Regions from separate parts of the Geobacillus sp. Sah69 genome, predicted to be linked through region 3. Evidence: predicted binding sites of a transcription regulator. Region 3 holds the regulator's gene; each other region holds the start of a gene.
The links. Region 3 encodes Rex, which represses fermentation and respiration genes when NADH is low (regulators of the CRP and FNR family bind a similar motif). Its sites were predicted from a motif close to TTGTGAAATATTTCACAA; they were not measured.
Positions count from the first base shown of each region.

Region 1: the regulator Rex is predicted to act here: its motif matches at 1,029-1,046, upstream of adhE (bifunctional acetaldehyde-CoA/alcohol dehydrogenase).
Region 2: the regulator Rex is predicted to act here: its motif matches at 1,803-1,820, upstream of AP057_RS06335 (hemerythrin domain-containing protein).
Region 4: the regulator Rex is predicted to act here: its motif matches at 1,879-1,896, upstream of nsrR (nitric oxide-sensing transcriptional repressor NsrR).

Region 1 is NZ_LLKS01000024.1:44,522-47,731, reverse strand. It holds gene AP057_RS04565 (IS982 family transposase) at 1-823, shown strand, start outside; gene adhE (bifunctional acetaldehyde-CoA/alcohol dehydrogenase) at 1,075-3,210, shown strand, end outside.
Region 2 is NZ_LLKS01000031.1:78,302-81,511, forward strand. It holds partial or broken gene AP057_RS06315 (RNA-guided endonuclease TnpB family protein) at 1-142, shown strand, start outside; gene AP057_RS06320 (hypothetical protein) at 251-496, shown strand; gene AP057_RS06325 (uroporphyrinogen-III synthase) at 709-1,503, shown strand; partial or broken gene AP057_RS06330 (pyruvate synthase alpha chain) at 1,673-1,768, shown strand; gene AP057_RS06335 (hemerythrin domain-containing protein) at 1,886-2,413, shown strand; gene narI (respiratory nitrate reductase subunit gamma) at 2,632-3,210, opposite strand, start outside.
Region 3 is NZ_LLKS01000034.1:2,862-6,071, reverse strand. It holds gene tatC (twin-arginine translocase subunit TatC) at 1-680, opposite strand, end outside; gene tatA (twin-arginine translocase TatA/TatE family subunit) at 701-853, opposite strand; gene AP057_RS08810 (redox-sensing transcriptional repressor Rex) at 871-1,512, opposite strand; gene moaC (cyclic pyranopterin monophosphate synthase MoaC) at 1,528-2,016, opposite strand; gene abc-f (ribosomal protection-like ABC-F family protein) at 2,112-3,210, shown strand, end outside.
Region 4 is NZ_LLKS01000064.1:18,356-21,565, forward strand. It holds gene speE (polyamine aminopropyltransferase) at 73-966, opposite strand; gene AP057_RS14065 (hypothetical protein) at 996-1,205, opposite strand; gene nsrR (nitric oxide-sensing transcriptional repressor NsrR) at 1,367-1,813, opposite strand; gene hmpA (NO-inducible flavohemoprotein) at 1,986-3,210, shown strand, end outside.

The DNA of each region.
Region 1 (3,210 bases), on a different contig from region 3:
CGCCATTTTCGTTTTTGTTTCTGCTCAACTTTCATGCATTCAGGTGCATCTTCATCGTCGAAATCGCCATTTGGTCAAGCAAGAGGACGCTGTCATCATCGCCATTCATCTTTTAGGAAAGCTGCTCGGTTTTACATCCGAACGGGCATGGCATCGTTTTGTCACGGGAAATTTGTTCACAAACGGCTCGTTTCTTGAACGCTCCCGATACAACCGCCGTTGCCGGGCGCTTGGTTTCGCCATCAAATGGATCCGGCATGAGCTGGCAAAACGCGGTCAACATCATGCCTATGCCGTCGTKGACAGCTTGCCGCTCCCGTTGTGCCATACGGCAAGAATGCATCGCGTYAAACGGTTTCAAGAGATCGCCGACATCGGGTATTGCGCTTCCAAAAAGCAATGGTACTACGGGTTGAAGCTGCACCTTCAAGTGACCGATCAARGGCTGCCAATGGGGTATGTGGTGACGGAAGCATCTTGCCACGATCGAATCGCAGCCGAAAGCGTGATGACCCAAATTCCCCACCCGTATAACTTTGGGGACAAAGGATTCATTAGCCGTGACTTGCAAAAAAGGCTGTACGAAGAATACCAAATGGCGCTTTGGACTCCGTCTCGAAAAAACCAGAAACATCGTGCGTCTGAGACATGGGAGCAGTGGATCCAACAAAAACGCAAAGTGATCGAGACGGTGTTCTCGGTCCTGGTTGACCACTATCGCATCACGGGGATCCGAGCCAATTCGATTATCGGATTTGAAGTGGCACTAGACGGTATATTGTTAGCTTATTCCCTGGTTACACTTGGGCTAGTTGAGCGCTAAAGCTCAACTAGCACCACGGGTACAACGATATTTCGTTTGAAAAGATTCCACGCAATCCAGTGTGTGAGTAACCGCCTTCTTTATAAGAAGCGGTTCTCTTATACAACATATTTGCTCAATATTTCACAAAACTGACACACACAAACAGGCTTACCCCCGTTATAATGTGAATGTGAAAACAATCATATTTTTATTTTCAATTAACTTGTGAAAAACTTCACAAGGACAATACAGGAGGGGAAGGGTCTTATATGGCTGTTGATGAAAAAGTATTAGACCAAAAGAAAGAAGTTACAAAAATGATCGATACGCTCGTCGCGAATGCGCAAAAAGCGTTAAAAGCGTTTCGTGATTACGATCAAGAAGCGATTGATCATATCGTCAAGCAAATGGCGTTAGCTGGACTTGACAAACATATGTATTTAGCGAAGTTAGCGATTGAAGAAACAAAACGTGGCGTGTATGAAGATAAAATCATTAAAAACATTTTTGCGACAGAATACATTTATCATAACATCAAATATGATAAAACCGTCGGCGTTATTCGCGAAAATGAACAAGAAGGTATTATTGAAATTGCTGAGCCTGTTGGAGTCATCGCTGGGGTTACACCAGTAACAAACCCAACATCAACTACGATGTTTAAAGCGCTTATTTCAATCAAGACGCGCAATCCAATCATTTTTGCGTTCCATCCGTCCGCGCAAAAATGCAGCAGTGAAGCGGCACGCATTTTACGTGATGCAGCGATTGCGGCCGGTGCGCCAGAACATTGTATTCAATGGATCGAAACACCTTCCGTTGAAGCAACGCAACAACTTATGCATCACCCTGGTGTTTCGCTTATTCTTGCGACAGGTGGAGCAGGCATGGTCAAAGCAGCATATAGCTCAGGAAAACCAGCATTAGGGGTTGGACCTGGTAACGTACCTTGTTATATTGAAAAAACAGCAAATATTAAACGCGCGGTGAACGACCTTATTCTTTCAAAAACGTTTGATAACGGAATGATTTGTGCATCTGAACAAGCGGTCATTATTGATAAAGAAATATATGATGCGGTGAAAAACGAAATGATCGCAAACAAATGTTACTTTTTAAATGAAGAAGAAAAGAAAAAAGTCGAAAAGCTTGTCATTAATGAAAATACGTGTGCAGTAAACCCGAATATCGTCGGTAAACCAGCATATGAAATTGCAAAAATGGCCGGTGTGGACGTTCCAGTTGATACGAAAATTCTTGTCGCAGAATTAAAAAGCGTCGGTCCGCAAGAGCCGCTTTCTCGTGAAAAATTAAGTCCTGTATTGGCGTGCTATAAGGTGAATAGCACAGAAGAAGGGTTAAAACGAGCAGAAGAAATGCTTGAATTTGGTGGACTTGGCCACTCCGCTGTCATTCATTCGGAAAATCAAGACGTCATTCTTGAATTCGGTAAGCGAATGAAAGCAGGACGAATCATCTCTAATGCACCATCTTCACAAGGAGCGATCGGGGACATTTACAACGCATACATTCCGTCATTGACGCTCGGTTGCGGTACGTTTGGAGGCAACTCCGTTTCGACAAACGTGGGTGCGACACACTTAATTAATATTAAAAAATTAGCGAGAAGGAATGTAAACATGCAATGGTTTAAAGTTCCACCAAAAATTTATTTTGAAAAACATGCGACACAATATTTAGCGAAAATGCCAAACATCTCACGTGCCTTTATCGTTACAGACCCAGGTATGGTGAAGCTCGGCTATGTCGATAAAGTGTTATACTATTTGCGTAAACGTCCAGATTATGTGCATTGCGAAATTTTCTCAGAAGTTGAACCAGATCCATCAATTGAAACAGTGATGAAAGGTGCCGACATGATGCATGCGTTCCAGCCAGACGTCATCATCGCGCTCGGCGGTGGTTCGGCGATGGACGCGGCGAAAGCGATGTGGCTGTTCTATGAACATCCAAATACCGACTTTAATGGCTTAAAACAAAAGTTTTTAGATATTCGTAAACGCGTATTTAAATATCCAAAACTCGGTCAAAAAGCGCAATTTGTCGCGATTCCAACAACATCTGGTACAGGTTCAGAAGTGACATCGTTTGCGGTCATTACAGATAAGAAAAATAACGTCAAATATCCGCTTGCTGACTACGAGTTAACACCAGATGTCGCCATCGTTGACCCACAATTCGTCATGACGATGCCAAAACATATTACAGCGGATACAGGTATGGACGTATTAACACATGCGATTGAAGCGTACGTATCGAACATGGCAAACGACTACACAGACGGATTAGCACTAAAAGCCATTCAACTCGTCTTTGAATATTTGCCACGCGCATACAAAAACGGCAACGATGAAGTGGCGCGCGAAAAAATGCATAACGCATCA
Region 2 (3,210 bases), on a different contig from region 3:
GTATCGAACAAAGTCTGGCAAACTAATGAATGCTGATGTCAATGGCGCATTAAACATCTTAAAGAAAAGTAAAGCTGTAGACCTGAGTGTCTTATGCTCTAGCGGCGAAGTGGACACGCCTCAAAGAATAAGGATTGCTTGAAGCAGTCAAACTTCTTTGGAAGCCCCCACTTCAAATTTTCGCTAGAAAATTAAGTGGGGGTAGTTCACAATCATAAGTAGGATCGGATGAGAAGGGGGAACAATCAGAATGGAATGGTATGAACAGCTGTCGGCGTGGATTGCCGAGAAGCAGCCGGTGCGTGTAAAAACCTATCAAGGGGAAGCGGTCGTGCTGCCGGTCAAGCTGTATCAGGACACGCGCAAACTGTTTGTTTACAACCGGCAAATGCGTCTAATGAACATTCCGTTGGACCGGCTCATTTCCGTCGAGCCGACGCGCATCATCGGTTCCTTTGACCGTCAGGGAGAAGAGGCCATGGTACATACTCGTTGAACGGAGGGCACGCGTCTTTGGGCGCGTGTTTTTTTTTGATGGTGGTCGGCTGTTTCTGCCTGCGGTCTGTTCTGTTGCGCTGGGCTCTATCCCCAATGAAGGCGGCATTCGCGTTGCGATGTGCCAGGGAGCGGAATGGTTTTTTGTTGCATAGGCAAAGACCATCTTTTAGAATGGAAAGGACGAACGACTGACCATAAGGGGGAAGGAACATGCATGGCAAACGGATTGCCTTATGCGCGTCACGCAAACTGGACGAAATGACAACGCTTATTGAAAAGCAAGGAGGAACGGCCATCATTCGTCCGGCGCAAGGGACCGCCTTTTCAAAGGGAAGCGAACTGGGAGAGGAAATGCGAACCGTCATCGCCATGCGGCCGGACTGGATCGTATTTACGACGGGAATCGGCTTTGAGGCGCTGTTGGAAGCGGCCAACCGGGAGGGAATGGCTGCTCAATGGCATCGAACGATCAAGGAAGCGAACGTGGCTGCCCGCGGCTATAAAACGGTGACGGCGTTGAAACAAATCGGCGTCACCCCGGTGGCCGCAAGCGAGGACGGGACGACGAAAGGGTTGATTGCTGCTCTTTATGGGCACGACTTTGCGGAAAAAAACGTTGTTGTACAGCTGTACGGCGATACCGCGCCAGCCTTGAAGCAGTTTTTTCTTGAACAAGGCGCTTTGTATACGGAATTGTTGCCATACCGGCATATCGCTCCGGATGAGGAGACACTGGCGACATTGTATAAAGAAATCGTCGGGCGCGAAGTCGATGCCGTCTGTTTTACATCGGCGATGCAAGTCCGCTTTTTCTTTTCGTTCGCCCGCGAGAAAAAAGAGATCGCACCGCTCTTTGACGCGTTTCGCACCGATGTCGTGGCCTGCGCCGTTGGCAAAGTGACAAAAGAAGCATTGGAAGAAGAGGGAGTCGATCGCGTCATCGCCCCGGAACATGAGCGGATGGGAGCGATGATTGTGACGCTTGCCCGTTATTTTCAACAATAAGCTCTGTTGAGGGTTGTTTTATATCAATTGTCCAACCTGCTATATAAGAGATCATCTTTTTGTTAAATGTTTTATATTGTGTTTCATCAAAAATGCTAAACTGTTTATTTTTTGTCACAGTTTTTCGAACATTTTCCGCTTATAATAAAACTGGGTATGTATTTTTCATATGAAAGGGCGGGGTGAGCATGAAACGAAGCTCATTCCAGCAGATGGCGAGCACGGTTCGGCGGGGATTTGCTACGGCGCGTCGCTCATGGGGGCGAGCGCGCTGTTTTTTTTGCGCTTGCCTGTCGGCGGTGTGATATGACTCACAACGATGGAGATGCTGCACACAGTATAATGGAAACAACGGACGGATCATAAAAAGGAGGAATTGATGATGCATTCATTTTGCCATATGGGCGGCCCTGAAGGGGTGAAATTATGCGCCGGTCTGGCGCAATTAAAACAAGAACACGGCCCGCTGCGCGCCCAAATGGAGCAGCTGCTTGCCGCAGCGGAGGCGATCGGCCGCGGGGAAAATGACCGCAACTGGCGTGAGCCGCTCGCTGATTTGAGAGAAAAAGTTGAATCGTTCGTCGCCGCCCTAGATCCGCATTCGGAGCGGGAAGAAGGCGTATTGTTCCCAATGATGGCTCGGTACATCGGGCGGACGACCGGCCCTATCGCCGTTATGGAATACGAACACGAACAGGCGAAAACGCGCCTTTCCATGTTTTTAGAAAAGACCGCCCAGCTGCCGGAGAACATCGACAGCAGGCAGGCGTTGACGCTTGCCGGCGCGGTGATTGAGGCGTATCATATTTTGGATGAGCACTTCATGAAAGAGGAGAACGTACTCTTCCCGATGGCCGAGCGGTTGTTGTCCGATGCGGAGAAAGAGGAGCTGTTTGCGCACATTAACTAAGTAACAAATGGAAAACAGGATGCCCCAAACGACGGGCATCCTGTTTTTTATTATTGGTTCATTTGTTGGCCGGTTGTTATGCATGATCGTTAGGGTATGCGGAAGCGCACGTTGTTTCGTTCCCGCCGCCGTTAAAGTTGACAGGCCGGCTGTTAGGCAATCGGTTGCCCCCTCCGCCTGTTCAGTTTAGGGTTCCTGATGTGACGCCCGCCGCTCGCTTACTTGGCGCGGTTGACCGGCTCTGCTTGTTTTGGCATTCGCTTTCGATAGACGACGTAGCTGCGCTGCAAGTAGCGGAGCGGGAAGCTGAATACGTGAACGAGGCGGGTGAACGGCCAGACGGCGAACAAACCGAATGCAGCGAGAATATGAATCTGAAACCAAAGCGGCACCGCTTCCATATAAGCTGGGTTCGGACGGAACGTAAGAAGGCCGCGAAACCACGGGCCGATTGTCGTCCGGTAATCAAACCCGTGCGAATCGATGTTCAGAAACGTCGACGACAACCCGCTGGCGATCACGACAAGCAAAAATCCGAGCGCGACCCAGTCGCCGGTGCTGCTTGTCACCCGTACGCGCTTGACCGTCAAGCGGCGGCGAAAAAGGATCACGAAACCAACGAAGGCCGCCAAGCCGGCCGGAATGCCGCCTGCCAAGGCGAGGGCGTGGTACATCTCTTCTGTCACGCCAAGCGCCTCGTAAAACGGCTCGGGAATGAGAATGCCCATCACGTGGCCGACAAACACGAACAAAATGCCCCAGTGAAAGAGAAGGCTTCCAAGGCGCAACTGCCGTTT
Region 3 (3,210 bases):
ATGCTCCCCTCATACAAAAGCGTCAGTGGAATCATGACGATCACTTGCGACAACACATCCGGCGGCGTAATGGCGGCCGCTAAAATAAGCAGCGCCAAATACGCATACTTGCGGATGCGAACAAGAAGCTGCGGCGTAATAAGCCCTAAGCGGGTGAAAAACAGGACAACAATCGGCAGCTGAAACACGATGCCAAACGGCAGCACGAGCTGCAGCAAAAACTGAAAATATTCATTAATGCCGATCATCTGTTGAATGCCGAGCCGTTCCGCCAGCTGATTCATAAACCGGACGACAAATGGAAACAAGACGAAATACGCAAAACCAACCCCGGCTAAAAATAGAATGATCGATGCTGGAATGTAGCTGAGCGTTGCTTTCCGCTCTTTTTCATACAGCCCCGGACTGACAAACGCCCAAATTTGATACAACAGCACCGGAGCGGTCAGTACAGCGGCGATGACAAAGGCAAACTGAAAATACACTTTAATCGGATCGGTGAGGCGGAACGCGTTCATCGTCAGCTGTTTCGCTTCCGCAGTGTGCTGCAAATACACAATGACGTCATCGACAAAAAAGAAGCTGGCTACAAGCGCCGCAACGAAAAAGAGAAGCACGATGATCAGCCGTTTCCGCAGCTCTCCGAGGTGTTCATACACGGACATTTCTTTGTCATTCATCGTTTCCCCATCCTGCCTTGTCATCGGTCGGTTTTTGTTTCTTCGTCATCAGCGAGCCCTTTTGTGGCGTCTTTAAACTCGCGAAGCGACTGGCCGAACGACCGCCCCAACTCCGGCAGCTTTTTCGTGCCAAACAGCAACAAAATGACAAGAACGAGCAACAAATATTTCATGTGTTGTTCTCTCCTTTTTACGATGGCGATGGATAGTTTTTCAAAAAATAGACGAGCGACTGCAGCTCAATGGCTAAATCGATATGATGGACGCGAATATGGTTCGGCACGTTCAGCCGCGCCGGAGTAAAGTTTAAAATGCCTTTAATTCCTTGCGCGACAAGGCGGTCGGTCAGCGCTTGAGCCGCGGCGGCCGGCACGGTTAAAATCGCGACCGGAATGTCGCCGCGAAGCCGCTCCTCCAGCTCATCGAGATGATAGACCGGCACCCCGCCGACTGTCGTTCCGACCTTCCGTTCATCGACATCAAACGCCATGACAATTTTCGTGTTGTTATTTTTCGAAAAGTTGTAGTTTAAAAAGGCGGTGCCTAAATTGCCGACGCCAAACAGAGCGACTTCGGTCACTTCGTCCTCTTCAAGTGTCTGGCGGAAAAACGACAACAAATAATTGACATTATACCCGTATCCTTTTTTGCCGAGCGCGCCAAAATACGAAAAGTCGCGGCGAATTGTCGCCGGATCGACTTTCACCGCCTCGCTCAGCTCGGCGGAGGACACGCGCTGCTTCCCTGAGGCATGTAAATTTTTCAAAAACCGATAGTATAACGGCAGACGCTTGGCAGTCGCCTGCGGGATTTTCGGTTGTTCGTTGCTCATCGTTTCATCCCCCAGCTAATCGGTTTTCCGTCGATAATGGCCGGACTTCCCGCCCGTTTTTTCGACCAAATACGTTGGACCGATCGTCATTCCTTTATCGAGCGATTTGCACATGTCGTACACAGTCAATGCGCATACCGAAGCCGCCGTCAGCGCTTCCATCTCCACTCCTGTGCTCCCTTTCGTTTTGACCGTCACGGTAATCACAAGTTTATACGCTTCCGCCTCTTTTTCCCAAGCAAAGGCAATATCGACGCCTTTTAACATAAGCGGATGGCACATCGGAATAAGATCGGCCGTTTTTTTCGCCGCCATGACCCCGGCCACCTGGGCTACCGCCAGCACATCACCTTTCTCAATGGCATTGTTCGTCATCTTTTCGTAAATCTCTTCATTGACGGTGACGCTCGTTCTCGCCACCGCTATCCTGATCGTATCTTCCTTGTGTGTAATGTCGACCATTTTCGCCCGGCCTTGTTCATTGAAATGCGTAAACGATGACAAGACAATCTCCTCCATTTATCACTATACACCATTTTTCGTTATCTGTCTTTGACCGTTTTCGCGACTTACGTTAAACTATTCGCGAGGTGACGGACATGATCATTTTGCAAGTGAATGGACTCACGAAATATTTTGGCGCTGACCTTATTTTATCGAATATAAAACTAGAAATACAGTCCCGCGCCCGCATTGCTCTTGTCGGCCGCAACGGCGCAGGCAAATCGACGCTGCTGAAGATCATCGCCGGCGAACTTTCTTCCGACAGCGGTGAAATCATCAAGCCAAGCCATATCAAAATCGGCTATTTGGCGCAAAACAGCGGGCTCGACTCGTCACGCTCCATTTGGGACGAGATGCTGGACGTATTCGCGCCGCTCCGGGCGATCGAAGCGCAGCTGGCAGAGCTCGGCGCCCAGCTTGGCGACCCGGATCTGCTCGCCGATCCGTCCCGCTACGAAAAAACGCTTCAAGCGTATGACAACTTGCAAGAGCAATACAAAGAACAAGGGGGCTATCAGTATGAAGCCGACATCCGCTCTGTTTTGCACGGGCTGCAATTTTCGTCATACGATTACCAAACAACGCCCGTTTCCTCGCTAAGCGGCGGACAGCGGACGCGGCTCGCCCTTGGAAAACTGCTGTTGGCCAAGCCGGACTTGCTTATTTTAGACGAGCCGACGAACCATTTGGACCTCGATACGCTCACATGGCTCGAGCAATATTTACAGGCATACCCCGGCGCCGTTCTGCTCGTTTCCCATGACCGCTACTTTTTGGACAAAGTCGTCACCGAAGTGTACGAGCTGTCCAACGCGACGCTTAAGCGGTATAGCGGCAATTACAGCCGCTATTTGGAGCTTCGGGCCGAGCAATACGAACAAGAGCTAAAACGATACGAAAAGCAACAGGAGGAAATCGCCCGCCTCGAAGACTTCATCCGGCGCAACATCGCCCGCGCCTCGACAACGAAACGGGCGCAAAGCCGGCGAAAGCAGCTCGAAAAAATGGAGCGGCTTGAACGCCCGGCCGGAGATGAAAAATCAGCTTCTTTTTCTTTTGCGATTGAGCGGCCGAGCGGCCATGAGGTGCTCACCGCAGAGCAATTGACCGCCGGCTATCGCGAAGGCGCACCGGTCATCCGCCAAATCAGCTTTCGCATCACACGGGGGGAGAGTGTCGCCTTGGTCGGACCAA
Region 4 (3,210 bases), on a different contig from region 3:
CATTCAACGTGTGTTTTCCAGACAAATCGAAACCGCTGTCCCTAAATGCGAGGGACAGCGGTTTTTTAACGGTCATTTTCCCGTGTTTTCGTTCTCTGCCTCCAGCGCAGCGCGCAAAAAGGAAGGCAACGCGAAGCATTGGCGGAATACAGCGTCATTGACGTATTTTGTATCTTCGGGAATCGCTGTTTGCTTCGGCAGCTCAAGCGGCCGTTTCGAGCCGATTGTAAAGCTCCACAATCCGCCCGGGTACGTCGGCACAACCGCCGTGTACACGAGCACATGCGGGAACAATTCGCGAATGTTGCGGTATGTCCGCTTCAAAATATCGAGATGGAAAATGGGCGACTGGCTTTGGCACACCATGAGCCCGTCCTCTTTTAATGCCCGGTGCACGTTGGCATAAAACTCCGGTGAAAACAGCGCCTCAGCCGGGCCGACCGGGTCGGAGGAGTCGATCATGATGACGTCGTACTCGCGTTCCTTTCCGCGCACAAAGGCGACACCGTCGCCATAAATGAAGTGGACGCGCGGGTCGGACAAATTGCCGGAGACGGCCGGCAAATGTTCTTTGCACGCCCGGACGACCTTCTCATCAATTTCCACCATCTCGATCGCCTCGAGGCGGGCATACTTAGCCGTTTCTCTGGCTGCCCCGCAGTCTCCCCCGCCGATGATCAGCGCCCGTTTGGCTTCCGGATGAAACTGAAGCGGCACGTGCGAAATCATCTCATTATAAATATGGCCGTCAATCGAGGTCGTTTGCACGACGCCGTCCAGTACGAGCATGCGGCCAAAATCATACGAATCCAAAATCATGACATGCTGATACTCGGATGGCTCGGCAAAGATCACCTCTTTGATCCGGTAGCTAATTTTCAAATTGTCGCGGTCATCTTCGGTGAGCCAAAGCTCTCCGTTGTCCATATGCAAGTAAGGGGGTAAAGCGCTTCCTTCGTGTTTCATTGTGACCTCCTTTAGTCATGCAGATGTTTTCACACCTTTCTAATCTTAATATATTCTTCGTCTTGTGGCAAACAAAGGGGATGTGATCGGCCGGTGCCGGACGTGTTCATCCCGCCGCCCATGTTCGACGACTGGTTGCGTTTTTCCGACCGCTCCTCGTCTTGGCCGCCGCAGCCGGCACAAAGGCTGACCGCTAACGCGCAAATGGCGGCAAGCGGCATCATCCATCGTTTTCGCATCTTTTCCTCCTCCTTTCGTTTCCATCATAAACTGAGACAGCGGGCGACGACCACGACATCGTATGATTCCATCGTTCCGTCTCCCTTCATGCGGCGATGCTTGCTTATAGTATGCCTGTTCGGCAAAAAATAACACTCCCCGGCACCCGGCCGGAGAGTGTCTATCGATCACGCCGCTCCCCAAGCAAAGCACGAAGCGACGTACGGTTTTCAAGCAAATCAGCGAGCGTATACGCATCGAGCACACGCAAAAACGCTTCTAACGCCTCGCGAAGCGCAAAACGGAGCCGGCATGAAGGCGTCAGCACGCATTCATTACCGTGAGCGGCGAAGCACTCCACAAGCGACAAATTGTCTTCCGTCTCGCGAACGACCGCACCGATGACAATCTCCTCCGGCCGTTTCGCCAGGCGAATCCCGCCGTTGCGTCCGCGGATCGTTTCGATGTAGCCAAGCTTGCCGAGCTCATGGACGATTTTGCTTAAATGATGCTCAGAGAGGGAAAACGCAGTGGAAATTTCTTTGATATTTGTTTTTTCGCCTTCATCGAGCGTTCCTAAAAACAGCAGCACACGCAACGCATATTCTGTATAGTTCGTCAGCTGCATGGTCATCCACAACCTTTAGACAAGATGGTTGCTTCCATTGTATCACACCTGTCTGTGCGAGGGAATTGTGAACAATTTATTAAAGATGTATTTGAAACGTTGCTTTTTCACTATGCGTATGATTGAATAAAACATGTATTTAAAATACATGTTTTATGAGAGGAGATGAAACATGGCTATGACAACGGCTTTGCACCCAAAAACGATTGAGATCGTCAAATCGACCGTACCGATGTTGGAGCAGCACGGCGAACAGATTACCAAACGGTTTTACCAATTGATGTTTTCGAACCATCCAGAATTGTTGAATATTTTCAACCATGCCAACCAAAAACAAGGGCGGCAGCAACGCGCCTTGGCGGCAGCCGTGTACGCGGCAGCGCGCTATATCGATCAATTGGACGCCATTTTGCCGGTCGTGCGGCAAATCGGCCATAAACACCGGAGTTTAGGCGTTAAACCGGAACAATACCCGATTGTCGGAAGGCACTTGCTGCTAGCGATCAAAGACGTGCTCGGCGACGCTGCCACTGATGACGTGATAACGGCTTGGGCGGCAGCGTATGAAGCCATTGCCGCTGTTTTCATTCAAGTCGAGAAGGAGCTCTACGATGAAGCTGCGGCCAAGCACGGCGGCTGGCGCGGTTTCCGCCGCTTTGTCGTCACAAAAAAGGTGAAGGAAAGCGACGTCATCACGTCGTTTTATTTCGAGCCGGAAGACGGCGACGCCATCAGCGACTATTTACCAGGTCAATACGTGAGCGTAAAACTGGACATCCCTGGTGAAACGTATACGCACATTCGCCAATACAGCTTATCGGACGCCCCCGGCAAAGGGTATTACCGCATCAGTGTCAAACGGGAAGCAGCAACAGCGGAAAAACCAGCCGGCATCGTGTCGAACTATTTGCATGACCACATTCACGAAGGCGATGTCGTCGAGTTAAGCGCTCCAGCCGGCGACTTTACGCTCGACTTGACACACGAAACGCCGGTTGTGCTGATCAGCGGCGGCGTTGGGGTCACTCCGCTTTTAAGCATGGCGAATACATTGGCCATCCGTCAGCCGAATCGTCCGGTGACGTTTCTTCAAGCTGCCCTAAACGGCCGCGTGCAAGCCTTTGACGAAGAGTTGCGGGCATTGGCCAAACGCCCGTCGTTTGCCTACCATCTCTGTTACGAATCGCCGTCTGAAGACGACCGCCGTCATCCGCATTTCGGCAAAGAAGGACGGATCGATCTTACTTGGATGAAAACGGTCATTCCGACTCGCGACGCTGACTTTTATTTCTGCGGCCCGGTGCCATTTATGAAAACGGTCTACCGCGCCTTAGCAGAGTGGGGCGTGCCGGAAGAACGCATCCATTACGAATTTTTCGGCCCGGCCGGCGATTTGA